2 regions of the Simplicispira sp. genome follow, and region 1 is predicted to be linked to the other one. Evidence: riboswitches for the same ligand, from Rfam matches in the RefSeq annotation. Region 1 holds a riboswitch; the other holds the start of a gene.
What was found. Region 1 has a riboswitch for cobalamin ahead of PHX69_RS01830 (TonB-dependent receptor domain-containing protein). Riboswitches for the same ligand answer to the same signal wherever they lie in the genome.
Positions count from the first base shown of each region.

Region 2: linked by a shared signal. The riboswitch ahead of cobM (precorrin-4 C(11)-methyltransferase) and the one ahead of PHX69_RS01830 (TonB-dependent receptor domain-containing protein) in region 1 are both predicted to bind cobalamin.

Region 1 covers NZ_JAQUAL010000007.1:18,495-38,314, forward strand. The annotation lists gene ccoP (cytochrome-c oxidase, cbb3-type subunit III) at 1-283, shown strand, start outside; gene ccoG (cytochrome c oxidase accessory protein CcoG) at 364-1,809, shown strand; gene PHX69_RS01735 (FixH family protein) at 1,864-2,133, shown strand; gene rlmD (23S rRNA (uracil(1939)-C(5))-methyltransferase RlmD) at 2,234-3,664, shown strand; gene PHX69_RS01745 (hypothetical protein) at 3,718-4,083, opposite strand; gene PHX69_RS01750 (Bax inhibitor-1/YccA family protein) at 4,185-4,886, opposite strand; gene hemP (hemin uptake protein HemP) at 5,131-5,280, opposite strand; gene PHX69_RS01760 (ExbD/TolR family protein) at 5,367-5,777, opposite strand; gene PHX69_RS01765 (MotA/TolQ/ExbB proton channel family protein) at 5,780-6,499, opposite strand; gene PHX69_RS01770 (energy transducer TonB) at 6,515-7,228, opposite strand; gene PHX69_RS01775 ((2Fe-2S)-binding protein) at 7,366-7,590, opposite strand; gene PHX69_RS01780 (alpha-hydroxy acid oxidase) at 7,676-8,821, opposite strand; gene PHX69_RS01785 (Fe2+-dependent dioxygenase) at 8,899-9,588, opposite strand; gene PHX69_RS01790 (TonB-dependent receptor) at 9,638-11,824, opposite strand; gene PHX69_RS01795 (SWIB/MDM2 domain-containing protein) at 12,099-12,434, opposite strand; gene fnr (fumarate/nitrate reduction transcriptional regulator Fnr) at 12,602-13,324, opposite strand; gene hemN (oxygen-independent coproporphyrinogen III oxidase) at 13,543-14,925, shown strand; gene PHX69_RS01810 (sulfite exporter TauE/SafE family protein) at 14,931-15,647, shown strand; gene PHX69_RS01815 (sulfite exporter TauE/SafE family protein) at 15,675-16,490, opposite strand; RNA gene ssrS (6S RNA) at 16,590-16,769, opposite strand; gene PHX69_RS01820 (cell division protein ZapA) at 16,819-17,166, opposite strand; gene PHX69_RS01825 (DUF904 domain-containing protein) at 17,163-17,381, opposite strand; cobalamin riboswitch at 17,414-17,664, shown strand; gene PHX69_RS01830 (TonB-dependent receptor domain-containing protein) at 17,743-19,611, shown strand; gene PHX69_RS01835 (cobyrinic acid a,c-diamide synthase CobB) at 19,639-19,820, shown strand, end outside.
Region 2 covers NZ_JAQUAL010000044.1:10,131-21,127, forward strand. The annotation lists gene aliA (cyclohexanecarboxylate-CoA ligase) at 36-1,679, opposite strand; gene aliB (cyclohexanecarboxyl-CoA dehydrogenase) at 1,813-2,970, opposite strand; gene badI (2-ketocyclohexanecarboxyl-CoA hydrolase) at 2,989-3,771, opposite strand; gene badH (2-hydroxycyclohexanecarboxyl-CoA dehydrogenase) at 3,853-4,620, opposite strand; gene PHX69_RS07065 (MarR family winged helix-turn-helix transcriptional regulator) at 4,800-5,297, shown strand; gene PHX69_RS07070 (ferredoxin--NADP reductase) at 5,352-6,125, opposite strand; gene PHX69_RS07075 (RNA/DNA-binding domain-containing protein) at 6,386-8,485, opposite strand; cobalamin riboswitch at 8,588-8,826, shown strand; gene cobM (precorrin-4 C(11)-methyltransferase) at 8,990-9,820, shown strand; gene PHX69_RS07085 (sirohydrochlorin chelatase) at 9,817-10,782, shown strand; partial or broken gene PHX69_RS07090 (precorrin-8X methylmutase) at 10,779-10,997, shown strand, end outside.

The DNA of each region.
Region 1 (19,820 bases):
CAGTCCACACGATTCCCTGCGTGCTTCTTTGGGCAAATCCAAGTTTGTCGCTTGTGCTGCTTGCCATGGTGCCGACGGCAAAGGTATGCAGGCTTTGGGCGCCCCTAACCTGACAGATGACATCTGGCTTCATGGTTGGGGTGAGGCAGCCATCACAGCCATGATCAACAATGGCAAGGTTAATCAGATGCCTGCACAATCTCAGAAACTGACTGAGGCCCAATTGGGTGTGCTGACTGCCTATGTGTGGGGCATGTCAAACAAACCGGGCTCTGCTCGCTAAACTGGAGAGATAAAGATGGCGCTTCGGCGCCATCTTCTTTTGGCTGCCATGTCGGCCACTTTTTGAAAAGCGCTTTCACCATGAACTCACCCGATGGGAAACCCCGCAAGATTATCCCGATTGCGCCTGTAGCTTCAGAGCCTGCGACAGACAAAGACATTGTTTCTCTGTACGAGGCGCAAAAGAAAGTTTACCCGCGCTCCATCAGTGGAATTTTTGCACGCTGGCGCTGGGGAATGGTATTTCTCACGCAGCTGATTTTTTACGGCTTGCCATGGTTGGAGTGGGGACAGCGCCAGATGGTGCTGTTTGACCTTGGGGCAAGGCGTTTTTATATTTTTGGTTTGGTACTTTACCCGCAGGATTTCATTTATCTGACTGGGTTATTGATTATTTCAGCCTTATCGCTGTTCTTGTTCACTGCCGTAGCAGGACGCCTTTGGTGCGGATTTGCCTGTCCGCAAACGGTCTACACCGAGATTTTCATGTGGATCGAGCACAAGGTCGAGGGTGACCGCAGTGCACGGTTGCGTCTGGACAGTAGCAGCTGGACGGCTGAAAAAATATGGAAAAAATCACTTAAGCAATTTCTTTGGATTTTGTTGTCTATCTGGACAGGGTTCACGTTCGTAGGCTATTTTGTTCCTATCCGCGAACTCGGTACTGAGTTGATGGCATTGCAAGGCGGTTGGCAAATTTTCTGGGTGATTTTTTATGGGTTTGCCACGTATGGGAATGCAGGCTTTATGCGCGAGCAGGTTTGCAAATACATGTGTCCTTATGCGCGCTTTCAAAGCGCCATGTTTGACAAAGACACATTGATCGTTACCTACGACCAAGAGCGTGGCGAGCCCCGTGGTCCGCGTACCAAGGCTGCGGATTACAAAGCCAAGGGATTAGGCGATTGCATTGACTGCACTTTGTGTGTCCAGGTGTGCCCAGTAGGTATTGATATACGCAACGGTTTGCAGTATGAGTGCATTGGTTGCGGTTTGTGCGTGGATGCCTGCGATACTGTCATGGACAAAATGCATTACCCCCGTGGCTTGGTTCGGTTTTCTACCCAGAGCGCCGTATCCAAAGGTTGGGGCAGGGCAGAGATATTGCGTCGTGTGCTGCGTCCTCGGGTATTGGTCTATACCGGGATTCTGGTGGCTTTGTGTGTCGCCATGCTCGCCAGTCTGGTAACGCGTACGCCTCTGAAGGTGGATGTGGAGCGAGACCGGGCGGCCTTGTCGCGCATTGTGGCTGGAGGCAAGCTGGAAAATATTTATCGGTTACAGATCATGAATGCAACCGAAGCACCGCAACGTTATCGTATCAGTGCGCGTGGTCTGGATGGTCTGGAGTTAGCTTCTGAGCCGGAGGTTGCCATTGATGCTGCCCAATCACGCTGGGTCGCTGTCAGGTTGCAGATTCCTTACGGGTCTGCGGATGCTGGTTCTCATGCCGTGCAGTTTGATGTGCAAGCGCTCGGCACCAGTGCCCATGTGACTGAAAAGTCTATTTTTCTGGTTCCACGTTAAACCTTTCCGCGCGGACGAGTAGTACATATTATTTTTGGTCAGGATACGCTGATGATGTCGCCCCCTATTCCTAATTCTGCGACTCCACCCTGGTGGAAGTTTGGTTATGTATGGTTGATTATTGCGGGGCCTGCGGTGGTGGTGGTGGCAGGTTTTTATACGCTTTGGTTGGCCATTCGTGCCCCAGATCCTGTGATTGACAATGATTACTACCGCAAGGGAGTCGAAATCAATCAAACGCTGGGTCGCTCTGAGCAGGCCCTTACGCCTGCATTGAAGGGGCGAAACCATGCGGCCACGCCACCTAAAGACCAGCCGCAGTAAGGCGGTGGCAGGCCTTGTTGGTCTGGTTGGCGTGGTTGGGGTTATGAATACCCATTGCTTGCAAGGCATGAATGTGATCCCAGCCTGAGACAATAGGCGTATGAGTGATCTGAACGACAAAAAAAGCCTGTATCCACCCGATTGGCTTGAGGTGGAATCTCTTGATCTGGACGCCCAAGGTGTAGCGCACCGGCCCGATGGCAAGGTGGTCTTCATTGACGGTGCCTTGCCTTTTGAATGGGTGACTGCCAACACCCATCGCAAGAAGAACAATTGGGAGCAGGCCAGCTTGACCGCTGTCCACCGTGAATCGCCCCAGCGCGTTCGTCCGGGATGCCCGCACTTTGGTCTGCATTCTGGTGCTTGTGGCGGCTGCAAAATGCAGCATCTGCACGTGGGTGCCCAAGTGGCTGTGAAGCAGCGCGTTCTGGAGGACAACCTGTGGCATTTGGGCAAGGTCAAGGCAGAAACCTTGCTGCGTCCCATTGAAGGCCCTGCCTGGGGTTATCGTTACCGCGCCCGTTTGTCGGTACGCCATGTCATTAAAAAAGGCACGGTGCTGGTGGGTTTTCATGAGCGCAAAAGCCGCTATGTGGCCGATATGGAGGTCTGTCCTGTGCTGCCACCGCACGTCAGTGCCATGCTGGTACCGTTGCGCGCCCTGATTGCCGCCATGGATGCCCGCGATACTTGCCCGCAAATCGAGCTGGCCTGCGGCGACAGCGTCACGGCGCTGGTGCTGCGTCACCTGGAGCCCTTGTCGAGCGACGATCTGGCCCGTCTGCGTGCGTTTGCCGCTGAGCATGGCGTACAGTGGTGGTTGCAGTCCAAAGGGCCGGATACGGTGAAGTTGCTGGATGAGGGTGGGGCGCAGTTGTCATATGCGCTGCCTGAGTTTGGTATCACCATGCCATTCAAGCCTACCGATTTCACCCAGGTCAATCCCCATATCAATCGGGTGCTGGTGTCGCGCGCATTGCGTCTGCTGGAAGTGCAGAACAACGAGCGTGTTATTGACTGGTTCTGTGGTCTTGGCAACTTTACGCTGCCTTTGGCCACTCAGGCCCGTGAAGTGCTGGGTATCGAAGGTAGCGAGACGCTGGTGGCACGCTCCCGTGAAAACTATGAATCAAATCAGGCTCAAATGCCCGCAGGACGAGCGCTTGCAGCTACAAATTTTGTAGCGCGCAACTTGTTTGAGATGACCCCTGAGATGTTGGTAGCCGATGGCGTGGCCGACAAATGGCTGGTCGATCCACCGCGCGAAGGCGCTTTTGCCCTGGCCAAGGCACTGGCTGACCTGGAGCAGGCCCGTATTGGTGCCGAAGGCGCAGGCCCGCTGCCTGCCGGTGCGGAAGGCTGGACGCCGCCGCAGCGCATTGTCTATGTCAGCTGTAACCCTGCCACGCTGGCGCGTGATGCTGGCTTGTTGGTGCATCTGGCGGGCTACCGTTGTACGGCTGCAGGCATGGTCAACATGTTTCCGCACACGGCGCACGTTGAGAGCATGGCGGTGTTCGAGCGCGCCTGAAGACTTTCCCCAAGGCGCAGACGCCCTAACAGGCCACTCTGTGGGGCGTGCGCTTAGCTGCGGTTGGTGCTGGCTGTGCCCTGTGTTTCGGTTTCGGCGGCCTCATCGCGGGCTGCTTTGGGTGGTGGCGCTTTGCCCAGCACTGAAGGCGCGCCCTCGATTTTGTTTTCACGCATGTACGAATCCATGTCTTTCCAGCCCGCAAAAACAGCGGCTTTGGGGGACTTGGGGTTGAGCGTGTAGCAGTCTTCCAGGCCGCGCAGCGCATGGCGGCAAGCGCCGCCTATGGCTTGGGCCTCGGCCTCACGCTGGACGGCGCGCGGGTCGGGGCCCAGCCCTGGAATGTCGCAGCCTGCAAGCAAAAGCAGCGCAAAAGTGGCAGCGAGGCGTTGCGGCATGGTGGGGTCTTTCTGGAACATGTTCTTCATTATCGGCAACCCGCCACGCGGGTTGAGCTATTCCCTTGGCAATAGGCACAAAAAAGGCTCCTTGCGGAGCCTTCTTGCTGCGGTTGCGCTGCTTATTCGCGCTCGCCACCCATGATTCCCAACAAAGCCAGCAGGCTCTGGAAGACGTTGAAAATGTCCATGTACAGCGACAGTGTGGCGCTGATGTAGTTGGTTTCACCACCATCCAGGATTTGCTTGAGGTCGTACAGCATGTAGGCGCTGAAGATACCAATGGCGGCCACTGAAATTGCCATCATGCCGGCAGTGGAGCCCACAAACACGTTGATGACCGCACCGACCATGAGCACCAGGGCGCCCACCATCAGCCACTTGCCCATGCCCGAGAGGTCACGCTTGATGACGCTGGCCAGGCTGGCCATGACAAAGAACACACCCGCTGTGCCAGCAAAGGCCGTCATGATCAGTTCCGAGCCGTTCTTGAAGCCCAGCACCATGCCGATCAAGCGCGACAGCATCAGACCCATGAAGAACGTGAAGGCCAGCAGAACGGGAACGCCCGCTGCGGAGTTCTTGGTTTTTTCGATGGCATACATGAAGCCAAAGGCGCCGACCATGAACACAATCAGTCCGACGCCGCCGCGCAGCGATTGGGTGATGCCGGTGGCTACGCCCAGCCAGGCGCCCAGTACCGTGGGCAGCAGGCTCAGTGCGAGCAGCCAGTAAGTATTGCGCAGCACCTTGTGGCGCTGCTCCTGCGAGATACCGTAGCCGTAGTCCGCAGAGGAGTGGATGGCCGTTAAACGGTCGTTCATGATGTTGCTCCTGAGTGACCTGCACAGCGCAGGCTGGAAGATTTTAGGTGGTGCCCCTGTGGGGCTTTACAAGACCAGGTGACCGTTACCTAATTTTGGTAGGGGTTTTGGTGCGTGGCTGCTGTGGGTCGCCATTGGGACATGGCGCACAAAAAAAGCCTGGCTACGCGGGTGTGACCCGTTGGCTGGCCAAAACGACCCTGACGGACTGGTGGCCAGTCCGGGAGTCGCCCCACGATGAAAACTATTTGGTCAGTATCAGTTTGCCCATGCGCGTGGCTTGCAGGCGGTAAAGGGTGCCGTTGTGGCTGATGGTGACGCTCTTGTGGCCTTGCAGCAAATCCTGGCTGTGTACCGTGGCTGCCGGGAGCGCGCTGGGGTTGGCAGGCGGCATACCAGGCGCATTGTGTGTTGCGGCGTGTGCAGCAGCGCTGCATGAAAGGGGGGCAGGAGTGCAGGCGGACATGGTCATGGCAGGGCTCACGGCTGCGGTTCTGTCACAAACCCGATCTTGCGTACGCCCGCACGCTGCGCTGCCGCCATGGCCTGGGCTACACGCTCGTAGCGCACGGCTTTGTCCCCGCGGATGTGCAGATCGGGTTGCGGGTCTTTGGCCGCCTCTGTCTGGAGGTTGGCCTCAAGCGCACTGTCGTCGATGGGCATGCCGTTCCAGAAATACTGGCCATCGGCCGCTACGCTCAGGCGCACCGTTTCGGGCTGGATGCGTTCGGGCTGGTTCACGGCGCTGGGCAAATCCACGTTCACCGAGTGCTTCATCACCGGTACGGTGATGATGAAAATAATGAGCAGCACCAACATGACGTCCACCAGCGGTGTCATGTTGATCTCGTTCATCACCTCGTCGGCATCGTCCTGGGTACCGAAGGCCATGCTCAGGCACCTTTCTTCAGGGGGTGTACGTTGGCAGCGGCGGTGCTGCTGGAGACGCGTGCGCCGGTCACAAAGTAAGCGTGCAAGTCGTGCGCAAAGCTGTTGAGGCGAATCAGAATCGATTTGTTGCCTCGCACCAGCGCGTTGTAGCCCAGTACGGCGGGAATAGCCACGGCAAGGCCCAGTGCCGTCATGATGAGTGCCTCTCCGATGGGGCCGGCCACCTTGTCAATGGTCGATTGGCCCGAAGTGCCGATGGCGATCAAGGCGTGGTAAATGCCCCACACGGTGCCAAACAGGCCGATGAACGGTGCTGTCGAGCCCACCGACGCCAGCACAGCCAAGCCCGATTGCAGGCGTGCGGTGAATTCGTCGATGCAGTTGCGCAGGCAGCCCGTGACCCAGTCGCTCACGTCCAGGCTGTCGTGCAGCTGGCCTTTGGTGTTGCGGTGGTGGGCGGTGGCTTCGCGCCCTTCGATGGCCAGTTGGCGAAAGGGGTTGAGCGGATCGGCACCGAGTTTTTCCAGGCCCGCAGCAAAGTCCTCGCTGTGCCAGAAACCCTGTGCGGCGCGGGCGTGTTTTTTGAATTTCACGATGTCCAGCGCCTTGGCGATGATGACGATCCACGAGATCAGCGACATCCCCAGCAGCAAGATGGCCACAAAACGGGTAACAAAGTCGCCCTGCGTCCAGACGTTGGCGATGCCAAATTGCGATTCCATGAGAACTCCTGAAAATTATTCGAGAACAAAATTGATGGGCTGCGCGTACCACATGGCCTCGGGCACACCACCGCGCTTGCCGGGAACGAACCGCCAGCGCATGACGGCCTCCTGGGCCTGACGGTCCAGGCGCTCGTAGCCGCTGGATTGGCTGACTTCGACTTTTTGCGGCAGTCCGTCGGCGCCGATCAGTACGCGCAGCATGACCCGGCCTTGCTCACCCATGCGCTTGCTGATGGCGGGATAGCCGGGAGAGGGGTTGTTGAGGTGCGTAGCGTTGCTGGATGGCAGTTCAATGCGCGGTGGTGCAGGCGGCGCGGGTGCAGCCGGTGCAGCGGTCGGTGCTGCCGCGGGAGCTGATACCGGGGCGGGCTCGGGTGCAGGCGCTGCGGCTGCCACTTGCGGTGCATCGGGGGCAGCATTGGCCACTGCCAGCGGTGCAGGCGTCGGGCGTGGTGCGGGTGCCTTGGCTGCGGCAGGGCGCGGTGTAGGGGGCGACTTGGGGGTGGGTGGGGCAGGTGGTGCCGGTGGCGGCGGAGCCACTTCGGGGGTAGGCGGCGCAATGAATTCTGCAATCACTTCGGCGGGAACGATGGTGGGCGCCGCTGTAGGTACCAGGCCCGTTTGCAATGCCCACAATGCAGCCCCGTGCAGCAGCGCCACGCCGCCAGAGATCAGCGCGTAGCGGCCCCAGGCGCTGGGTGCAGTGAAACGGTCAGTAGAAGGCATAAAAAATGATAGCTGCCAGCGCTTGCCAGCATTGGGTTACAAGCCGATTTGATTGAAATCAGAAGCGAAAAATCCACCACGCGGCCAACGCCACCAGAAACATGCTGCCCACCAGCGCAGAGAGCAGCATAGGCAATTCACACAGCGCAGGCGCCGGAGGCAGACTCTGCTGTCTCTTGGCGCAAGGCCGCGACGGGGCGGGTGGCGTGGCATTGGGCAACCACGTCGCGGGCGCAGCCTTCGCAGCGGCCACACTGCATGGCCACGCCCAGCTCAAACTGGATTTCATCGAAACCCATACCGGCATGGGCATGGCGGGCGATTTCACGGTCGGAAATCCGGCGGCAGACGCAGACGATCATGGGAATTGGGCCGCACAGGGCGGGTAATGGAAGAAGTGTGTGGATTATAAATGAGAATCCGTCGCATTAACAATCGCGTGGAATTTTAGATGCCCATACGGCCTGTGGCGTGGTTTTGCAGCAAAGCCGGTGTGGCTTGCGCCAGCGTGGCGCAGCCCGTCAGGGCCATGGCGATTTCCAGTTCATCACGCAGCAGGCGCAGCACATGTGCCACCCCCATTGCGCCGGCATGGGCCAGCCCCCACAGGGCCGGGCGGCCAATGAGTACCGCACTGGCGCCCAGGGCCAGGGCTTTGAGCACGTCGGTGCCCCGGCGGATGCCCCCATCGACCAGGAGCGGCAAGGCGCCTTGCACCGCGTCGGCAATGTGGGCCAGCGCGTGCGCCGTGGCAGGGGCGGTGTCCAGCGTGCGGCCACCGTGGTTCGACACCACCAGCGCTGCTACGCCCAGCGCGGCGGCTTGGCGTGCGTCATCGGGGTGCAGTACGCCTTTGAGCAGCACCGGCAAGCGGGTGGTGGATTGCAGCCATTGCACATCGTCCCAGGTGGGGGTGTGGTGCAGCAGGCGGTCGAACAAGGCGCTTTCTCCGGGTTGCAACGGGGCTGATGGCGGTGGCGCCAGCCCGGCCAGATTGACGGCGCTGATGCCAGCAGGCAGGTGGAACAGGGCACGCCGCTCGCGGTCGCGGGCGCCGTGGGTGGGTGCGTCCACCGTCAGCACCAGCGCTTCGTAGCCAGCGGCTTCAGCGCGCTGCACCAGTTCGCGGGTAAAGCCCCGGTCGTGTTGCAGGTAGAGCTGGAACCACAGCGGGCCGTGCGCCGGGTCGGCCAGAAAGCGCTGTGCCACGTCTTCCAGTGGCGTGCTGGCCTGGGTGCTGAGCACCAGTCCGGCGCCCAACGCGGCGGCAGCAAAGGCGCTGGCGTGTTCGCCATCAGGGTGTGCCAGGTGCTGGAAAGCCATGGGGGCCAGCAAAATGGGGTGTTCCAGGGTGCGTCCCAGCAGCGTGGTACGGGTGTGCCCGCCCGCCAGGGGGCGCAAGACGCGCGGCTGCAGCACCAGCGTGTCCCATGCCGTACGGTTGGCGCGCAGCGTGATTTCATCGGCAGCACCGCCACTGAAATACGCCCAGGCGTTGTCGTTCAGGTGCTGGCGCGCCAGTGCTTCGTGGTCGGCCAGCGCAGCCGTGCCAGGGGGGATGGCGTGCCGCTGTAGTGGGGGCACGTTTTTTATGGTCAAAATGGCCTCCGTGCCAATACTGGCGTGCGCTAGCAGCTATCTTTTTTGATGGATTTGCAGGGATACGGAATTCAGGCGTCGGCCCACATGCGCAGCAGGTTGTGGTACGTGCCGGTCAACCCGACCACGGGGTCGGCGTGGTCGCCGATGGTGCTGCGCAGGCGCAGCAAATCCATGTCCATGTCAAACAGCAATTGGCGCTGCTCGGTGGAGCGCACCATGCTTTGCACCCAGAAAAAGCTGGCGATGCGCGCGCCGCGCGTGACCGGGGCCACCTGGTGGACGGTCGAACTGGGGTAGAGCACCATGTCGCCCGCAGGCAGTTTGACTGCGCGCTCGCCCTGTGGTTCTTTGATCAGCAGCTCGCCGCCGTCGTAGTCTGCCGGGTCGGCCAGGAACAGGGTGCAGGAGATGTCGCTGCGCACCCATTGGTCAGGATGGCGTGAGCGCAGCACGGCGCCATCGACATGGTTGCCGTAGAAGTTGCTCTCGCCGCTGTAGCGGTTGAACAGCGGATTGAAGATTTTGTGCGGCAGGGCCGCAGAGAAAAACAGCGCATCGCGGTGCAGCGCGGCCAGCACCAGGACGCGCAGTTGCTGCGCCTGGGTGCTGTCTTGCGCCAGCTGTTCGTTGCGCTTGGCGGCCACTGCCTGATCGCCTGCGCTGGTGCGCCCGTCCACCCAGGGTGCATCGTGGCCCAGCAGGCTGCGGGCGCTCCGGACTTCTTCGGGCGTGAGAATGTTTTTGAGGTGCAAGAACATACGGAGTCACCAGCAGGTAGCAGGGCGGGTTTGGTCGTGGACGCTTCGATCAGAAGCGGGTTTTCAGGGTCAGTTGCACGGTACGGGCAGCACCCGGCGCGTAAAAACCACGGTAGAGCGTGTCGGCGTACAGCTTGTTGGTCAGGTTGGTAACGTTGAGTTTGAGCGAGGTGCGCTCGTCCACGCTGTACTCGACCATGGCATCGGCGGTGATGAAGCTGTCTGCCACCACGGCGCGCGAACCCTCGGGGTTTTGCTTGCCACGGTAGTTCAGGCCAGCGCCGATGCGCACTTGCGGGGTCACGGCGTAGGTGCTCCAGAGGCTGCCGCTGTGCTTGGGCGTCAGGCCAGGGCGATCGCCCTTGACCTGCGCGCCACCGCCATTGGCCGCCAGCACGACGTTGCTTTCGTCGATCTTGGCACTGGGAATCCAGGTGTGGTTGTAGAAGATTTCCCAGGCCGGCGTGATGCGGCCCGCCAGGTTGAACTCCATCCCGGCGGCGTGGCGCTTGCCCGACAGCAATTGCTGCTGGGCCGCGGTGTCGGGGTCGGTGTTGCGCTCGTTGTATTTTTCGCTGTAGAACGCGGCCACGCCCAGGCTGGCGCGTTTTTCAAACAGCTCGAATTTGCCGCCGATTTCAAAGTTGCGGCTTTTTTCCGCATCGGTATTGGCGGTTTTCTCGGTGCCTGCGTTTGGGTTGGAGAACTGGTAGGTATCGCCCGAGGTGTTGTACGAAGTGCCGTAAGAGATGTAGTACGAGGCGCTGTCATCGGGCTGGTAAAGCGCACCGATGCGCGGGCTCCACAGGCCATCTGAGCGCGCATGGTTCAGGTCAGCACTGCTGTAGTAGGAGGCCTTGAAATGGTCATAGCGCAGTCCACCCACCAGTTTCAGTGTCGGCGTCAAGGCCACGGTGTCTTGCGCATACAAACCGACGTTGCGTGCCTTGAAAGTGTTGAACGTGGGATTGCCACGGTTGTCGGGGCGCCAGTCACCGTTGTTGGGCGTGCCTACGGTGGTGTCCATGCCGCTGGCCGTGCCAGCAAAGTTCTGGTTGCGCTTGGCATCGTCTTCGTAGATGTCGATGCCAGCGATCAGGTCGTGCTTTTTGCCGCCCCACTGGAAGCTGTTCGTGTAATCGCTTTGTAGCTGTGTCAGGTTACTCACCCCCACACGGCCCTTGGGAGAGCGGGTGACAACGGTGCTGCTGTTGATGTTGTCGATGGTGGTGCCTGCGCCGAAGCGGATCACGCTGGCCCACAGATCGCGCTCGTAGCGTCCATGGCGAAGGCGTGTCTTGAGTTCGCCGTTGTCGTCAAAGCGGTGAATGTGTGACAGCGTGGCGTACTGGGCCGAAGAATTCAGGTAATCGCTGTTGAGACCGTAGTAGTTTTTGGCTGGCAGCGAGGGCACGATCACGCCGTTGCTCTGAAACCAGGGGTGGTTGTAGAGCGGACGGCCCTGGATGTCGAGGTAGTACAGCCCGACCGAGAATTCGTCACGGGTGCCTACGCCCCAGCTGAAGGTGGGTGCGATACCGCGCTTTTTCTGCATGGCGCCGTGGTTGTCAGCGTTGTGCACCATGGCGTTGAGCCGGAAAGCGGCATCTTCACCCGTTTTGAAGTTGAAGTCGCCTGTCAGCCGGTGCTCTTTGCCGCTGCCCAGGGTGTAAGCGGCTTCGTGCTGGTCGATCAGCAAGGGGGCTTTGTTCACCTGGTTGACCACCCCACCCGTAGAGCCCTTGCCAAACAGCATGGAGGCCGAGCCTTTGAGCACTTCCACCCGGTCGTTGTTGAAGGTGTCGCGTTCATACAACGGTGCATCCTTCATGCCGTCGATGTAGATGTCGCCCGCCTGGCCCAGCGAGAAGCCGCGCAGACGCACATCTTCCTCGCCGGTTTCGCCCGCCTGGAAGGTCACGCCCGAGGTGGTGCGCAGGACTTCACGGAAATCGTCCTGGTTGCGGTCGGCCATCAGCCGCTCGGTGAAAACGGTCACGCTTTGCGGAATGTCACGCAGCGCCTGGTTACCTTTGCCGATGGTCGTTTGCTGAACCTGCAAGGTGTCTTTGCTTTGGATTTGCGCTTTTTCACGCACCGTCACCGTCGAAAGCGTTGCACTGGGCGCATCGCTGGTCTGTGCCCAACTTCCAACCGAGGCGGCCAGCATGAGTGCTCCCAGGGGCAGTAGCGCTTTGTCGGACGATGCGTTGACTGCCGGGGTGGTGTGCTGCATGGCGCAGGACAGAGGTTTTTTCGGGGAGTGGGTGCGTTTCTGTGCCAATCTGGCCTCCATCGGTTGGGAATATTGCAACCGACACGGCAAAGCGTGTCGGCAGGGGCGCGAGGCAGTGGCTGTGAAACTGGCTGTGCATCGTCAAGCACGCAATGTTAAATCAAATAATAGGCGTTCTCATTTGCGTTGATGCGTCTCCACAACAAGTTGTTATGGGGCCGAGCAAAAAAAAGACCGGCAAAGCCGGCCTTGAAGTGAAAACACGCGAAAGTGCTTATTTGACGTGCTTGCCGATCAGGCCAGCCATTTCAAACATGGACACCTGGGGCTTGCCAAAAACTTCTTTCAGTTTGGCATCGGCGTTGATCATGCGTTTGTCAGATGCGTCTTGCAGGTTGTTGGCTTTGATATAAACCCACAGCTTGCTGATGATCTCGGTGCGTGGCAATGGCGCTGCACCCACCACGGCGGCCAGTGCTGCACTGGGTGTCAGGGCCTTCATGAAGGCTGCGTTGGGCGCACGCTTTTTGGCGGGAGCTGCGGCTTTTTCAACGGCGACAGTCTTGGCGGCGGGGGCGGCCTTGGCCGGGGCTTTTTTTGCAGTTGCCATCTTGGATTTTCCTTTTTTGGGAGTAGTCGGTGGAACCAGCGAAAACCTGATTCTCCACTGGCATGGTCGATGCTACTGGGAAAAAAACAGCTTTCCAAGCTGTGGATGGCTTTTTTTGTGCGTCACCTTGTCACGTCGGCTGCTGTTGCTGGCCGTGCCGTGCATGGTCAGTGGCAGGCTTGCTGGTTATTGACGATGCCTTTGAGTGCGTCAGTGCTGAGAATGCGCACGTGGCGCTGCTTGACCTCGACGATACCTTCTTCGACAAACTTGGAGAAAGTGCGGCTCACCGTTTCGAGCTTGAGGCCCAGGTAGCTGCCGATTTCTTCGCGCGTCATGCGCAGCACCAACTCTGATTGCGAGAAGCCCCGCGCATGCAGGCGCTGCACCAGATTCAGCAAAAAAGCCGCCAGACGCTCTTCGGCACGCATGCTGCCCAGCAGCAGCATGACGCCGTGTTCGCGCACAATCTCGCGGCTCATGATCTTGTGCACATGGCTTTGCAAGGCTGTGACTTCGCGCGAGAGTTCTTCGATGCGGTCAAACGGCATCACGCAGACTTCGGCATCTTCCAGTGCCACGGCGTCACAAGTGTGGTGGTCATTGACGATGCCATCCAGGCCTATCACCTCGCCGGCCATCTGAAAGCCCGTAACCTGGTCGCGCCCGTCTTCTGTGGCCACGCAGGTTTTGAAAAAACCGGTGCGAATGGCATAAAGCGACGTGAACGACTCACCATTGCGAAACAGCGTGCCCCCACGCTTGACCTTGCGCCGTGTGGCCACGATGTCATCAATGCGTTTGAGTTGATCGTCATTGAGGCCCAGTGGCATGCAAAGCTCTCGCAGATTACAGTTGGAGCAGGCGACTTTGATGGTTTGTGGGGTCATGTGGGCAGACACGTGTCCAGTATCAGGCTGAGGGTCAAGCGCATCAACGGCGCCAAGATGAAGGGCCATGGAAGTGCGGTGGGCGGCTGACATGTATCAAATTATCACCCATCCCTTCGGCGGTGAGTGCCAATCCGCTTTTGGGAGGCTGCTTGATCAAGGTCAAGGAGGCTGGTGGTGGTTTCCGGCACAGTGTTTCAGCACACAAGGACGTTCCAATGACCGCTGTTTCCCCTGAATTGTTGACCCGGTTTGATGTGCCCGGGCCGCGCTACACCTCCTACCCTACGGCTGATCGGTTCGTCGAGGCTTTTGGTGATGGCGATTACGTGCTCGCCCTGCAACAGCGCAGACTGGGAACCGCTGCAAAAGCGCTGCCTTTGTCTATCTATGTGCATATTCCGTTTTGTGAGTCCCTGTGCTACTACTGCGCATGCAACAAGATCATCACCAAGCACCAAGATCGTGCGGATCTGTATTTGCGCTATCTCGCACGCGAAATCGACTTGCACACGGCGCACTGCGGCAAAGGTCAGGTCGTCAGTCAGTTGCACCTGGGCGGTGGCACCCCCACTTTTTTGTCGGACGATGGCCTGCGCGACCTGATGGCGCTGCTCAAAAGCAGCTTCACGCTGGCGCCCGGTGGGGAGTATTCGATTGAAGTCGATCCTCGCACGGTAGACGCACAGCGGCTGGCGTTGCTGGCGCAGTTGGGTTTTAACCGGTTGAGCTTTGGCGTCCAAGATTTTGATCCCGAAGTGCAGAAAGCGGTGCACCGTATCCAGCCTGCTGAGCAGGTGTTTGCGTTGGTAGAGTCAGCGCGTACCTTGGGATTTGAGTCGGTCAATATTGATTTGATTTACGGATTGCCGCGCCAGACCAGCGCCTCGTTTGACCGCACGCTGGCGCAGGTAGCGCAATTGCGTCCAGACCGCATTGCGTTGTATGCCTATGCGCATTTGCCTGATCGCTTCAAGCCACAGCGGCGCATCATCAGCGCTGATTTACCCGTTGCGTCTGCCAAAGTCGGCATGTTGGCCAGTTCGCTCGATGCTTTCAGCCAAGCTGGGTACGTGTATGTGGGCATGGATCACTTTGCGTTGCCCACGGATGCACTTGCTATTGCCAAACGCCAGGGCCGTTTGCACCGCAACTTCCAAGGCTACAGCACCCAGCCCGATTGTGATTTGATTGGCCTGGGGGTGTCCGCTATTGGCCGTGTGGGCGCTACTTACAGCCAGAACGCCAAGACACTGGATGAGTACTACGACCGCTTGAACCAAGGGCGTTTGCCCATCGTGCGTGGGCTGGCCTTGACGCGCGACGATCTGGTGCGCCGCGCAGCCATCATGGCCTTGATGTGCCAGGGTGAGCTGTTGTTCGAGTCCATGGAGCAGGCTTGGTTGATTGATTTCCGGCAGTATTTCTCAGCGGAACTGGCGCAGTTGCAGGACATGGCCGACCAAGGGCTGGTAGTGCTGGATGCCGAGGGTGCACGCGTTACCGATATGGGCTGGTATTTTGTGCGCGGCATTGCCATGGTCTTTGACCGGTATTTGCAGGCTGACCGCAACCGTACACGGTTTTCGCGCATCATCTAGGCCTCATGCTTTTTTCTGTTGCCTGGACTGCTTTGATCATGGGGCTCGTGGGTGGGCCCCATTGTCTTGCCATGTGCGCTGCGCCGTGCAGTGTAGTAACTGGCCAAGGCGGTAGCACAGCGCCAGTAGAGCAGCCTCTGCGCCCACTATCCCGGGGGGGACAGCAACGGCGGCTGTGGGCTTACCACCTGGGCCGCTTGCTGGGATATGCCAGTGTCGGGGCTTTGGCCGCCATGGCCATGCAGAGCCTGGCCTGGTTGACGGTGCAAGCAGCTGCCTTGCGTCCAGCCTGGACGATGTTGCATGTGCTGGTGCTGGCGTGGGGCTTGATGATGGTGGCGCAGGCTCGCCAACCCGCCTGGGTAGAGTCTGCCGGGCGTGCTGTCTGGGGCCGTGTACGCCCAGTGGTGGCAGCGCCAGGGGGGGCTTTTGCTGCTGGTTTTTTGTGGTCGCTGATGCCATGCGGCCTGTTGTATTCGGCTTTGCTGGTTGCCTCGCTCAGCGGCGGAGCGCTCCAGGGTGCAGTCACCATGGCCTTGTTTGCTGTGGGCAGCGGGTTGTGGCTGTTGGCGGGGCCTTGGGTCTGGTTACGGATTCGTGACCGTCTGAATGCCAAATACGATGGTGGAGGCACGCGCCTGGCAGGGGCTTTGCTGTGCGGTGTGGCAGTGTGGGCCCTGTGGTTGGGCGCCGTCCACGGCCCCGAGCTGTGGTGCCAATGAGCGTGGGTTGGCCCACGTGCATGGTATTCAGGCTGCTGCGTAGCCTTTCCACAACATGTAAGCCGCCAGGCACAGCAGCAGGCTGGCAAAAACCCGTTTGAGTTGGCGAACTGGCAGGCGGTGCGCTGCCCGTGCGCCCAGTGGAGCCGTCAAGATGCTGCCTGTGGCAATCGCAGCCAATGCGGGGAGCCAGACATACCCCAAAGCATGATCAGCCAGCCCGGGTACCGATTGCCCCGCTACCACGTAGCCCAGCACGTTGAAAAGCGCAATCGGAAAACCCAGCGCAGCGCTGGTCGCTACGGCGTTGTGGATGGGCACGTTGCACCAGGTCATGTAGGGCACGCTGACAAAGCCCCCGCCCGCGCCCACCAGGCCCGACAGAAAACCGATGCCACTGCCTGCGGCCAATTGGCCAGCGGTGCCGGGCATTTGGCGTGAGGGCGCAGGCTTGCGGTCCTTGAACATCTGCAACGCAGAAAACCCCACAAACAGGCCAAAGAAAATTGCCAGAAAAGAGCCTTTGAGCCAGGCAAAAACCCCCAGGCTGGCAGCCAGACTGCCCAGCATGATGCCTGGCGCCAGGCGCAGCGCCAGATCCCAGCGCACGGCGCCGCGCCGGTGGTGGGCATGTACGCTCGACAAGGAGGTAAACATGATGGTAGCCATGGAGGTGGCGATCGCCATCTTGACCGCCAAATCGGGTGCCACTTGGTGCTGGCCCAAAAAGTAGGTCAGAAACGGCACCATCAACATGCCGCCGCCAATACCCAGCAGGCCTGCCAGAAAACCGGTAGCCAGACCCAGCGCCACGAGTTGGGCTATCAAAACAGAGCTGAGCATGGAGCAAGGGCCACACAGGGGCCTGAAGAAGATGCTGGGGAGGAAGTTTTGGCCCGTGGGACGTGGCGGCCCAATAGCGGCGCCAGCCCAGCGGTAAATCAGGTGTCTGCAAGTGCCACCGGACCGGCATCCTGAACCGGGGGTTCAGGTGGGCGAGGGCAGGCTGGCGTTGGGTTCATCTGACGCGAGATGATCACGCTCACCAGCCGATGTACCAAGCCCGGGCTCAATGAGCATTGGTTCAAGGAAATATAAAGCCCGGCAGCACCGCAGACGCCGCCATTGTAGGGGTTTGGCGCGGTGTTGCAGGCGTGCAGCCGTGCCGTCGTCAGGGGTTCTGGGGTGTACCGCCCAGCGCATCGTCCAGGCGTTGTAGCAATGCGGCTATCTGCTGTTGGTGCTCTGGTGGATCGGCGGGGGGCTGTTGTGCATGTTCGGCGGCAGCGGCCTGCGCGGCGGCGCTCAGGTCGTTGGCTTCGCGGTCGGCCAGATCGAAGGCGATGTTCAGTGCCGTTAGTACCGCAATGCGCTCACGCGAGCGCACCTTGCCTGCGTCCCGGATGCGCGTCATGGCGGTGTCCACCCGTTCTACGGCCTCAAGCAGGCGCGCTTCGCGCCCTTCGGGGCAGCCCAGCAAGTAGCTTTGCTGCATGATCTGCACCTCGATTTGCTTCATTCGGCGTCGTCTTTCGGGACAGGGGTTGCGGGCGGTGTCAGGGCCTGTACGCGCGCACGCGCCGTTTGCAGCCGCGACTTGAGGGAATCACGCTCTTGCGTGAGTGCGGCCACCTGCTGTGCCAGTTGTGCGTTGGTGCGCTGCAGCTCTGCCAGGCGCAGTAGCAGCCGCTCTACACGCTCGGCGATTTGTTCAATGGGGGGCAAAGAGGCCATGGCCGCAATTGTAGGGTTGCAGGCCAAAGCGCCGTAGAATCCGCGCCGTTGGTGCTCGCGGCGTGGTTCACAGGCCGCAGTTCAACGGGAAGCAGGGACGCGGTGCCAGTGCCAGCCACAGTCACAGTCACCGTCCAGCCTGCGCTGCCCCCGCAACGGTCAGCGGCCGAATCCTTTGATTCACTCTCCATCACACAGTCACTGGGTGCCTTGAACAAGCGCCTGGGAAGGCTTTGGAGAGCGCGCCGCCAGCCCGGATACCGGCCAACACGGTGGTGGTGCGTGCCCTTGGGGGCCGTGCTGTCGTATTGCCCAATGTCGGCGGGGAAGCCGGCACGGGTCATTCTCTGCTCTGACTCCCATGAAGAATTTTCCACTTCCCGCACGCCTGGCCGTGCCCTTGAACTTGCGCCTTGGCGTGCTGGCACTGGCGGCCCTGACCGCCAGCACTGTCCACGCGCAAGAGGGCAGCGCAACCTTGCTGGCGCAGAACCTGCGCGCACCGTCTCTGGCCGATGTGGTGGTGGCTGCCACGCGCACGCCCCAGCCCCTGGCCGATCTGGTGGCCGATGTGTCCATCGTGGACCGCGAAACCATCGAGGCCAGCGGCGCCACCGGCCTGGCCGATGTGCTGGCGCGCTTGCCCGGCGTGGAAATCTCGCGCAATGGCGGCCCTGGAACCACTACCAGCGTGTTTTTGCGCGGTGCCGAGTCGCGCTTCACGGCGGTGTATATCGACGGCGTGCGGATCGATTCGCAGTCCACGGGTGGTGCTGGCTGGGAGGCCATTCCGCTGTCGCTGATCGAACGCATTGAAGTGCTGCGCGGCCCGGCAGGCGCGGTGTATGGCTCGGACGCGCTGGGCGGTGTGGTACAGATTTTCACGCGCCGGGGCGAAGCGGGTGTAGCGCCCTACGTGGGCGTGGGCGTGGGCAGCCGGGGCACGTACAAGATGGATGCTGGCATCAGCGGCGCCAACGGCACGCTGGACTACGCCCTGGGCATTGCACGGGATGAAAGCGATGGCTTCAACGCCCGCCCCATCGCCGGGCAAAACCCCGATGCCGATGGTTACCGCTCCACCTCCGGCAACGCGCGCCTGGGGCTGCAAATCAATGCTGCCCACCGCATCGAGGGCACGCTGCTGGCCAACGACATCAACAGCGGTTACGACAACGGCCTGGGCAAGGACGACCGCAACCAGCACCGGCTGCATGCCCTGGGCCTGCACTGGCAGGCGCAGTGGAGTGCCAACTACAAAACCCGCCTGTCCGTCACCGATGGGCGTGACCAGTATGAAACCTCGCCCTCGTCCTACCTGACCGAAACCAAGCTGCGCGGCTACCTGCTCCAGAACGAATGGCGCTATGGCGCGCACCAGTTCACCGCTGCGCTGGAACGGCGCGAAGACCACCTCACCAACGCCCCCATTGACCGCAGCCGATCGCAAGACGCGCTGGCCCTGGGATATGGCTACCAGGCCGGTGCGCACACGGTGCAGCTCAACGCGCGCCACGACTCCGACAGCGAATTCGGTGGCAAAGGCACGGGCAGCGTCTCGTATGGCTATGCCATCACGCCACAGTGGCGCGCTACGGCCTCGGTGGGCACGGCGTTCCGGGCGCCCACGCTCTACCACCGTTTCAGTGACTACGGCCTGGCATCGCTGCAACCCGAAACCAGCCGCAACGCTGAAATCGGCCTGCGCTGGGCCCAGGGCAGCAACACCTTCTCGGTGGTGGCTTACCGCAACCGCGTGCGCAACCTGATTGCCTACGGTGCTGCGGGCAGCTGCGTTTCCCCCTGGGGCTGCTACGGCAACACCGCCCGTGCCGTTTATGAAGGCGTGACGCTGGCGGGCGCCTACCGCATCGCTGGGGTGAACCTGCGCGGCTCCATCGACCTGCAAAACCCGCGCGATACCGCCACCGGCAAGCAACTGGCCCGCCGCGCCAAGCGCCACGCCACGCTGGGCGCCGACACGCAATGGGCTGGCTGGACGCTGGGCGCCGAGGTGCAGGCATCGGGCCAGCGCTTTGACGAAGCGGCCAATACCCGGGTGCTGGGAGGCTATGGGCTGGTCAACCTGTACGCCAGTACCCGCCTGGCGCGCGACTACACCGTGCTGGTGCGCCTGGACAACCTGGCCGACAAGGACTACCAGCTGGCGCGCACCTACGCCACCGCAGGCCGCACGTTCTATGTGGGCCTGAAGTGGGCGCCCCAGTGACCTGAACCCGCAAAGCACCGCCGCACCATGACCGCCACCCCCCGCTGTCCCGCCCTGCTGATTGCCGCCCCGGCATCGGGCCAGGGTAAAACCACCGTCACGGCTGCCTTGGCACGCCTGCATACCCGCCAGGGGCGGCGCGTGCGCGTGTTCAAGTGCGGGCCGGATTTTCTGGATCCGCACTGGCACCAGCTGGCCAGCGGTGCGCC
Region 2 (10,997 bases), on a different contig from region 1:
CACACCGGCCAGCGGGCCGGGGGCGGGCGGCTGTCTCAGAGGGCGCTGTTGCGCATCATCTCGCGCAGGCGGAACTTCTGGATCTTTCCCGAGGGGGTAGAGGGCAGGTCGTCGCGCACCACCAGCCGCTCGGGGATGTATTGCAGGGCCACCTTCTGCGCTTTCAGAAACTCGACGATGCCGGGCAGGTCGATGCTTTGGCCGGGCTTGGGCACGACCACGGCGCAGGCGCGCTCGCCCAGACGCTCGTCGGGGTAGGCCACGATGGCGGCCAGGGCAATGGCCGGGTGGCGGTACAGCAGCGATTCGATCTCCACCACCGGAATGTTCTCGCCGCCACGGATGATCACGTCCTTGCTGCGGCCCGTGATGCGCAGGTAGCCGCGTGCGTCGATGCGGGCCAGGTCGCCGGTGTCGAACCAGTCGTCGGCATCGGTGCCGTTGAGGTGCGCCCGCTGGAGGTAGCCGCCAAAGTTGGAGCACGCGCGCAGCAGCAGCCGGCCCGGCTGGTCGGGGGGCAGGGCGTTGCCATCGACATCGACCACCTTGATCTCCACGCCCGGCAGCGGGCAGCCATCGGTGTTGAAGGCGCGCTCGTCATCGTCGTTGGGCTGGATCAACGTGACGGCGCCGTTTTCTGTCATGCCCCAGGCGGAGATGATTTTGGTGGGCAGCACCTGGCGGGCGCGCTCGACCAGTGCGCTGGGAATGGGCGCGCCCGCGCACAAAAACGTGCGCAGCGTGGGGATGCGGGCCTGGGCTTCGGCCACGGTTTTGGTCAGGTCAGACAGGAACGGCGTGGAGGCCATGGTGAAGGTGGCGCCTTCGGCCTGGATGACCTCGATGGCTTTTTTCGCGTCCCAGATGTCTTGCAGCACGGCGCTGGCCTGGAGCAGGATGGGCATGAGCAGGCCGTACATGAAGCCAGTCTGGTGCGCCATGGGCGAGGCCATCAGCACCACGTCTTGCGCCCCCAGCCCCAGGCGCTGGGCGTAGGGAAGGATGTTGGCCACCACGGTGTTGGCCGAGTGCATCACGCCCTTGGGCTCGCCGGTGGTGCCCGAGGTGTAGATGACCTGCGTGATGTCGTCCGGGCCGGGGCGGTGGGCCGTGAGGATGGCGGGGGCATCGGGCTCTTTTTCCCACTCGGGGGTGGTGAGCAGGGCTTCAAAGCTGTCGGGGCCGTCACCGCCCACCACCACCACCTGCTGCAAGTGCGGCAGGTGGGCCTGCAAGCCTGTGGCCATGTGCGCGTGGTCAAAGCCCCGGAACACCTGGGGCACGATCAGCAGCTTGGCCTCGCCGTGCTGGAGCATGAAGTTCAGCTCGTGCTCGCGGAAGATGTGCATCAGCGGGTTCATCACCGCACCGATGCGCGAGCAGGCCAGGTAGGTCAGCGTGAACTGCCACCAGTTGGGCAGCTGGCAGGCCACGGTGTCGTTCTGGCGCACGCCCAGGCGGTGCAGGCCCACGGCGATGCGGTCGGCCATTTGTGCCATCTCACGGTAGGTAAAGCGTGTGACGGTGCCCGTCTCCACGCGGTAGGCGCTCAAGGCCAACTTGTCGGGGCACTGGGCCACGCAGGCGTCCAGCGCGTCGTTGATGGTGCGGTCATGCCACAGGCCCTGGGCCACCATGCGGGCACGGCGGGGGGGCAGCAATACGGCGTCGAATTCCATGTTTTGTCTCCTTGATATTCTTAAAAACAGGAGCTGCTTGCGCACACCACGCAACGGTTTCAGGCAGTTTTCATGCTTAAAGTCTGATGGGGCGTGCGCAAGCAGCTATTCTTTTTGAAGCGCATAGGGCACTTCAGGCGGGCACAAACTGGCGGCCCGCGCGGGTGCGGGCGATGATGGTTTTCATGATTTGTGCCGTGCCGTCGCCAATCTGAAAGCCCAGCACATCGCGCAGTCGCTGCTCCATCAGGCCGCGGTCGTAGCCGCCATGGCCGTAGCACAGCAGGCACTGGTGGATGGCGTCGTAGGCCAGCTTGGGGCCCCACCACTTGGCCATGCCCGCCTCGGCGGTATGCGGCAAGCCCTTGTCTTTGAGCCACAGCCCTTGCAGGCACAGCAGGCGCGCGCCCTCGACCTCGGTGTCGAACTGCGCCAGCGGGTGCGTCACGCCCTGGAACGCCGACAGCGGTTGGCCAAACGCCTGGCGCTGGGTGATGTATTCCCAGGTCTCGTCCAACGCCACGCGGGCCACGGCCAGCACTTGCAGACCGATGAGCGAGCGCGAGAAGTCAAAGCCGTGCATGACCTGCACAAAGCCCTTGTTCTCGTCGCCCAGGCGGTGGCTGGAAGGCACGCGCACGTTCTCGAAAAAGATGGATCCCCGGCCAATGGCGCGCTGGCCGTGGCAGTCAAAGCGGTTGGTGGTGATGCCGGGCGTGTCCATGGGCACCAGCAGGGCGGTGACGCCGTGCGCGCCCGACTCGGGCGTGCCGGTGCGGCCAAACACCACGGTGATGTCGGCCTGGTCAGCGGCGGAGATGGAGGTTTTTTCGCCGTTGATGACGTAAAAATCCCCATCGCGCTCGATGCGCAGGCGCAGGTTGGCGGCGTCGGAGCCACCGCGCGGCTCGGTCAGGGCGATGGCGCAGATGGCCTCGCCCGCCGTGAGCTTGCGCAGCCACGGCGCCACCACGTCGGGCTGGCCGTACTTGGACAAAATCTGCCCGTTCAGCGAGGCCAGCAGGTTCAGGTAAGAAAAGCTCAGATCAGCGCGGGCGATTTCTTCGTGCACCACACCAGCGGCCAGGCAGCCCAGCCCCAGGCCACCAAACTGCTCGGGCAGTTCGGGGCAGATGAAGCCCAGGCTGCCCATCTCGCGCAGCAGGGCGCGGTCGAGCACGCGGGTCTGGTCGCGCTCCTGGAACCCCGGGGCCACGCGCTCTTGGGCAAAGCGGCGCACGGTTTCGGCCAGGGCTTGCAGGTCTTCGTCGATGTAGGGATTCGGGTTCATCTGCGGGGCTCCTGGGGCTTACTTGGCGTATTTGCGAAACTCGGGCTTGCGCTTGTCTTTGAGCGCGTTCACGCCTTCGCGCGATTCTTCGGTGTCGTAGTACAGCTTGAGCGCGTACATGCCCAAGCCCGCAATGCCCGCCTGGTGGGCGGTGTCGGCGTTGAAGCTGCGCTTGGCAATGGCCAGCGCGGTGGGGCTGCGCTCGCACAGCTCTTCACCGATTTTTTGCACTTCGGCATCGAGCTGGTCGTGCGGGAAGCAGAAGTTGGCCAGGCCCATGGCCACAGCCTCGGCACCGCTGTAACGGCGGTTGAGGTACCAGATTTCGCGCGCCTTCTTTTCGCCGACGACGCGGGCCAGAAAGGCCGTGCCGTAGCCGGGATCGACCGAACCCATCTTGGGGCCGACCTGGCCAAACTGGGCTTTGTCAGAGCAGATGGTCAGGTCGCAAATGGTGGCCAGCACGTTGCCGCCGCCAATGGCAAAGCCCTGCACGCGGGCGATGACGGGCTTGGGCACATCGCGGATGGCGGTGTGCAGTTCTTCCATGGGCAGGCCGATGGTGCCGCGCCCGTCGTAGTTGCCGTTGTGGGCCGATTGGTCGCCGCCGGTGCAGAAGGCGCGGTCGCCGGCGCCCGCCAGCACGATGCAGCCCACGTCGCGGTCGTACCCGGCCTTGTTCAGGGCACGGATGATTTCATCGCAGGTCTGGCCCCGAAAGGCGTTCATCTTGTCGGCACGGTTGATGGTGATCCAGGCCACGCCGTTGCGCACTTCGTACAGGATGTCTTCAAAGTTCATGGGGTTCTTTCAAGTAATGGGTTCGCAGAGGGAAAACACAGCACGCCGTCGGGCCGCCCCAAGGCGTGGGGGCGCACATCTCTAGCCGTGCATGGTCAAACCGCCCGAGACGCTGAGCACCTGGCCGGTGACAAAGCCCGCGTCGTCGCTGCCAAAGAAGGCAATGGCGCTGGCCAAGTCCTCGCCCTGGCCCAGGCGGCCCAGCGGAATGGCGCTGCGGAAGGCTTCGATCAGCTTGGCCGGGTCGCGGGCACCTTCGGCCACACCGGCCAGCAGGGCCGTGTCGGTGGGGCCGGGGCAGACGACGTTGACGGTGATGCCCTGGCGCGCGTGCTCACGGGCCAGGGTTTTGGACAGGGCCACCAGACCGCCCTTGCAGGCGGCATACACCGCCTCGCCCGAGGAGCCGCCGCGCGCCGCGTCCGACGCCACGTTGACAATGCGGCCATATTGGCGCGCCGCCATGCCGGGCAGCACGGCGTGCAGCATGTGCAGCGCGCCGGTCAGGTTGATGTCGATGAGCTTGGCCCACTCGGCGGGCACGGTTTTGACGAAGGGCTTGAACACGTCCCAGCCCGCGTTGTTGACCAGCACGGCGATGGGGCCCAGCTGCGCCTCGACCGCAGCCACGGCGGCATCGACCTGGGCGCGGTCGGTGATGTTGCAGGCAAAGGCGGTGGCACGGCCACCTGTGGCGCGGATGTCGGCGGCCACTTTTTCAGCAGCCTCCAGGTTCATGTCGAACACGGCCACCTGGGCGCCTTCGCTGGCAAAACGGCGGCAGGTGGCGCCACCGATGCCACCGCCGCCGCCGGTCACGATGACGGTCTTGCCATCAAATCTTTGCATATTCTTCTCCAAGAGAGGTCTGAGGGGAGGGGGAGCATTGCTATGCTGGGGAAAGCCCTTGGGCACAGCACATATGTCAATACATTGACGCATATTAGACTTGCAGCCAATGTTCCGCAAGCCACCTCGAATAGGAAAAAATAGTGGAAAACCCTAGCAAAAATACCGAAATCGCGAAGATGGAGTTGGCCAACCGGCTGTTCTTTCGTCTCTATCAATGTGCAAACATGTTGCATAAAACAGGCACCCGGGCCGTAGAGGCCCAGGGGCTGACGACGCAGCAATGGGCGGTGCTGGGGGCGCTGTCGCGGCCCGAAGCGGCCGACGGCATGAACGTGGGCGATCTGGCCCGCTACCTGATGGTGAGCCGGCAAAACCTCTCGGGCCTGCTCAGCCGCATGGAGCGCGATGGCCACCTGGCCAACGCCCCTGATGGCCGCGACCGCCGCTCGCGGCGCATCACCATGACCGCATCGGGGCGCAAGGTGTGGATCGACGAGGCGCAGCCCAACATCCGCCGCTACTACGGACAGGCGCTGGCAGATTTTTCAGTGGGGGATATGGCGCACACCCTGCATTACCTGCTCAAGCTGCTGGACAACATGCAGCGCATTGACGGTGAGGGTGCGGCGGCCGCCGAGGACGGCCAGGAAACCACGGACGACGCTGGCGCCTGAGCGCCGCCCGGGTGCGCCAGCCGCGCCGCAGGGGCGCGGTGCTGGCGCAGCGCTTTACTTCTCGACGAAGGCGCGCTCAATCACAAAGTCGCCCGGGCGCGTGGTGTTGCCTTCTTCAAAGTCGCGCTGCTCCAGGATGTGCTTGAGCGAGGCCAGCATTTCGGGGCTGCCGCACAGCATCACGCGGTCTTCCAGCGGGTTGAGCGCGGGCACGCCCAGGTCGGCAAACAGCTTGCCGCTCTCAATCAGGTCGTTGATGCGGCCCTGGTTTTTGAAGGGCTCGCGCGTCACGGTGGGGTAGTACTTGAGCTGCTTGCTGACCAGCTCGCCCAAAAACTCGTGCTGGGGCAGCTCCTGGGTGATGTAGTCGTGGTAGGCCAGTTCTTTGACCTCGCGCACGCCGTGAACCAGGATGACTTCCTCAAACTTTTCGTAGGTTTCGGGGTCGCGGATCACGCTCATGAACGGCGCCAGGCCCGTGCCCGTGGACAGCATGTACAGGCGCTTGGCGGGCAGCAGGTAGTCGATGAGGATGGTGCCCGTGGGCTTTTTGCCGACGATGATGGTGTCGCCCACCTGGATGTGCTGCAAACGCGAGGTCAGCGGGCCATCGGGCACCTTGATGCTCAGAAACTCCAGGTGCTCTTCGTAATTGGCACTGACGATGCTGTAGGCGCGCAGCAGCGGCTTGTCGTTGACCCTCAGGCCGATCATGGTGAAGTGGCCGTTGGAAAACCGCAGCGAGGTATCGCGGGTGGTGGTGAAGCTGAACAGCCGGTCAGTCCAGTGGTGAACCGACAGCACGCGTTCTTCAAGAAATGCGCTCATGGTGGATAGGCAAGGAGAGTGACAAAACAGGTTCGGGCCGCAAGGTGCTGCGCCAGGGCAGGGCACACCCGCGAGGGGTGGGGCGTATTGTCCTGTAAAGCGCGGGCGGGCCTTGTCCAGGGCTGGGTTCGCAAGCTGAACGACTGCGCCAAGGCGCTCACTGCCGCAGGGGCATCGCAGACCACCCCGTCACCAGTCACTTTTTGATAGCTGCTTGCGCATACCCTGCGCGGCTTACAGGCCAATTTGGCTTCAAATTCTCATGGCATGTGCGCTGGTGCTGGCACGGTATAGCGCTGGTCGGGGTGGTTTTCCTGCTCTGGCAGGGTGTAGGCCAGTACGCCGCTGGCCACCATGGGGCTGAGGTAGTTGCGCACCAGTTTCTTGTGGTCTTGCTTGCCCAGGACGAGGGCAATCTCGCGTGAGCTCAGGGCGCGCCAGGCGCACAGGTCGCGCAGCAGGTCGTGCAGGGCTTCGCGGCGGGGTTTGGTGCCGGGCGCGGGGATGCGCGCGAGGATGGACTCAGGAATAGACCCCAGTATCTGGTGCCCATTTTCAATAGGCTGGAGCCTATCAAGCCCAATGTGGTGCCCATATTCGCTTGACTGGTGCCCTTCTAAAATAGGCTCCAGCCCATTCTCAGGAGGTGGTGCCTGTTCCAGAATGGGCTCCACTGGCAGCGCAGCAACAACGGGCGCTGCCAATTCGGCCAGGCGCTCCTGGGCCAGGGCGCCCAGCAGCCAGTGGGCGCGCTCGCCCTGGCCGTGCGCTTGCAGCAGGCCCAGTTGCTCCAGGCGTTGCAGGTGGGCGCTGGCGGTGGTGGCGTCGCTGCGGTTGATGGCGCTGTAGGTGGCGGCGTCGATGCGGCCGCACTCGCGCACCAGCACCAGGGCGCGGGCTTCTTCGTCGCTGAGGGCTTCGCGGGTCAGGCGGCGCAGCCAGGCGCGGTCGTCGGGGCCAAGGAACTGGTGGAACAACAACGTGGCCACAAACTGGTCGGCGCTGCGCTGCGATGCCAGGGTGGGCGGCAGCAGGTCGTGGGCCAGCATTTGCTCGCGCAGAGTGCGGATGCCGCAGCCTTTGGTGCTGGCCAGGCGCACGTCGTGCAGCACGGCGGCAATGCGGGGGTTGCGCAGCAGTGCGCCGGGTGCGTCCCACTGCGCGCTGGGTTTGAGGGCGTGGCCGGGGTTGCGGATTTCCAGCCGGTTGTCGTAGCGGATGATTTGCACCGGCGCCTGCAGCCGGTAGCTGCGGTGCAGCACGGCGTTGACGATGGCCTCGCGCACCGCGCGCTGGGGCAGGCTGTCGTCGTGGGCGGCGGGGCCGTCGGTGCCGGGGGCGGGGGCTGTGAGTTCGTAGCGCACGGCGTTGCTGGCGCGGCGGATGGCGGCCAGCAGCGGGGCGCGGATCTCTTGCGTTTCGTAGGGTGCTTCGGGGTCGGGCGCCCACACGCGGCCCGGCACGCGGATGTAGTCGATGCGCGCCATGGGCAGGCAGCGGCGCAGCGCCAGCGGTGTGCCAAACAGCACGATGCCGGCCACCGTGGGGCGCAGTTGTTCACCCTCGCCTTGCGCGCAGCCCAGGGCGCGCAGCAGGTCGTGGTCGTTCCAGATCAGCTCTTCGGCGCCGGGGTGGGCCTGGCGGCGCATCTGGCGGTATTCCTCCAGCGCGGCGGGGTCGATGTCGTGCCACTGGGCATCGGGCAGCACGGCAGCGTCCAGCGTGGTGGCGTGGCGGGCGGCATACAGGGCGGCCAGATCGTCTTCGGTGCCGGGCTGGTCGCTGCTGCCAATGCGCCGGTAGGCACCGCGCGGCAGGCCCTGGTGCGCCAGAAACACCGGCTTGGTGGCGGGCGCGGCCTCGGGCAGGTAGGCGACAACCACGGTGTGCCCGGCCAGCCGCTCGGTGCGCACCTGCGGGCGCAGCGCGGTGTTGAAGGCGCTGGCGCAGTGCCGGGCCAGCTCGGCCTGCAACTGCTCAGGCTGGGCCACGCCGACGACGCGGTAGCGCGGGGGTGGCTCGGTGGTGGTGGACGCATCGGGTGCGGGCTGGGCCTGGGGGACGGCAGATGCGGGGGCAGTGGCCTGGTCTGCGAGCGTTGCCGGGGCCGTCCAGGTGCTGGGCACCGCCGGGGCTGTCGGGGCGGCGCCAGTGCCAGGGGCGCTGGGGGCGGCGCTATCGGGCGGCACGGACTCCAGGCCCCACAGCAGGTAGCCGCCGCCCTGCCCTGGCTCGTTGGCAAAAGCGCAGAGGGTGCGCAGGGCAGCGCGGTCTATGCGGGCGTGGCCGGGGGCTTCGATGCGGCGCGATGCGCCCAGCGACAGCAGCTCCTGCAGCAAGTCTTCTGCGGTGCGGTTCATGGTGTTTTTTCCTTGGTATGCAGCGGCGCCAGCGCCTGCAAGTGGTCTGGCGCGGTCGGTATGGCGCGCCATTATTGGCGCCATGGCCCCCGTGGGCGCGGCGCTATACTCGCGCCCGTTTGGTGCTCGCACCGCCATTGCGGCTGTGCAGTTAAACGGGAATCAGGGAGGAGGCGTCCGGCACAGGACGCCATCCCCACCTGAGCTGCCCCCGCAACGGTAAGCGAAAGAAGGCCTGCGGCCTTCACCCCGCGTCACATATCCACTGGATCAGCCGATCCGGGAAGGGCTCACGGGACATTTTCGCCAGCCCGGAGACCGGCCAACAGGCGGGTGCGCTTGCGCGCCCATTTCACAGAACCTGCGGGGAGGCAGGGGTCTGGGCGAATCCGGTTTTCTCATGATGTCCCTGTTTTTTCTGGCCCGTGGGCCAGTGGCGCGATTGGTGTCGGGCAACGCTGCTCCCCGTGCGGGTGCTGGCGTGGCCGCTTTGCTGCGCGCAGCGTGACCGGCACGGTCTGGTTTGTGGGCGCCGGGCCGGGCGACCCCGAACTCATCACAGTCAAAGGCCGCAGCCTGATCGAGCGCGCGGGCGCCATCCTGTTTGCAGGGTCGCTGGTCAACGCGGCGGCCACCCGCTGGGCGCCGCCAGGCTGCACCATTGCCGACAGCAAAGACATGACGCTGGCGCAGATGGCGGCGTGGTTGATCGAGCAAGCCCGCCAGCACACCACGGTGATTCGCCTGCAAACGGGCGACCCGGCGCTGTACGGCGCCCTCATCGAGGTGGTGCAGCCGCTGGACGCGGCGGGCGTGCCGGTGCGCGTGGTGCCGGGCGTGTCGTCGGCCATGGCCTCTGCGGCAGCGGCGGTGGAGAGCTTCACGCTGCCCGAGGTAACGCAAAGCGTGATCTTCACCCGTGTGGAGGGGCGCACGCCCATGCCCGAGGGCGAGTCCCTGGCCGAGCTGGCGCGCCACCACTGCACGCTGTGCATCTTTTTGTCGATCACGCTGCTGCACAAGGTCGAGGCTGGACTGCGCGCGGCGGGCTGGGCCGAGGACGCGCCCATGCTGGTTGTCCACAAGGCCAGCTGGCCGGGTGAAGAGCAGATCGTGCGCGGCACGCTGGCCGACATTCGCCAGCGCTGCCGCGACGCCAAGATCGTCAGCCAGGCCATGGTCATTGCCAGCCCCACGCTGGGCGCGCGCCAGTGGCCCGAGCTGGCCAAGTCCAAGCTCTACGACCCCACTTTCACCCACCGCTTCCGGCGTGCCAGCGAAGCCGCGCCCGCCCCTGCCCCGGAATTTCTTCCGACCCAACCCGCTCCCCTATGACCACGCAGCACGACACCATTCTTCTCATCGGCCACGGCTCACGCGAGAGCGAGGGCAACGACGAAATCCACCGCTTTGTGGCGCAGTGGCGCACACGCCAGCCGGGCTGGAACATCCAGGTCTGCTTTATCGAATTTGCCCCGCCCAGCCTGCACGATGGGCTGCTGCAAGCGGCTGCGGGCAGCGCGCGGGTGCTGGTGTTGCCGTTGATCCTGAACGCTGCCGGGCATGTGAAGATGGAAATCCCCGAGGCCATTGAGCACGCCCGTGCCCACTGCCCCGGCACCGAGTTTCTGTACGGCCCGCACCTGACGGCCTGCGACCCCATCCTGGCCGTGTTGCGGCGCAACCTGCGCCAGTGCATGGCCACGCTGGACATGCCCGACCCCACCACCACCGGTGTGGTGCTGCTGGGGCGGGGTGCATCCGACCGTCAGGCCAATGGCGATGTGGCCAAGATGGCGCGCTGGCTGATGGAAGAAACCGACCACGAACTGGTGGACCTGGCCTTCACCGGCATCACCTGGCCCCGGCTGGAGCGCGTGGTGCAGCGCCAGGTGCAGCTGGGCATGAAGCAGGTCGTGGTGCTGCCGTATTACCTTTTTACAGGCACGCTGATGCAGCGCATTGCCCGGCAGGTGGAGCACCTGCGCCAGCAATACCCGCAGGTGCGTTTTGCGCAGGCGTCGTATTTTGGTTTTGAGAAGGAAATCTTCGCCCTGCTGGAGCAGCGCGTGGCCGATCTGCGGGCGGGCGTGCAAGACAGCCGCCTGCCCTGCGACGGCTGCAAATACCGCGAGCTGGCCCACGACCTGGGCCACGGCCACAGCCATGCGCACACCCATGCCCCCGTACCAGCCACAGACGCCGTGGTGCATCTGCACCAGCACGACCATGGCCACAGCCATGCCCCCGCGCACGGCGAGCACCACCCGCACAGCCACGGGGTGCTGACCGCATGAGCACCGTCAACACCGTCACCGAGCAACTCACCCGCGCCGGGCAGGCCATTGAGCACGACAGCTTTGCCATCATCGACGCCGAGGTGCCAAGCCACGCCTACACGCCCGAGCAGTGGCCCATCGTGCGGCGCATGATCCACGCCAATGCCGACTTCGACTTCAACGGCCTGACGGACTTTCACCCCCAAGCCGTGCAGGCGGGCATGGCCGCCATG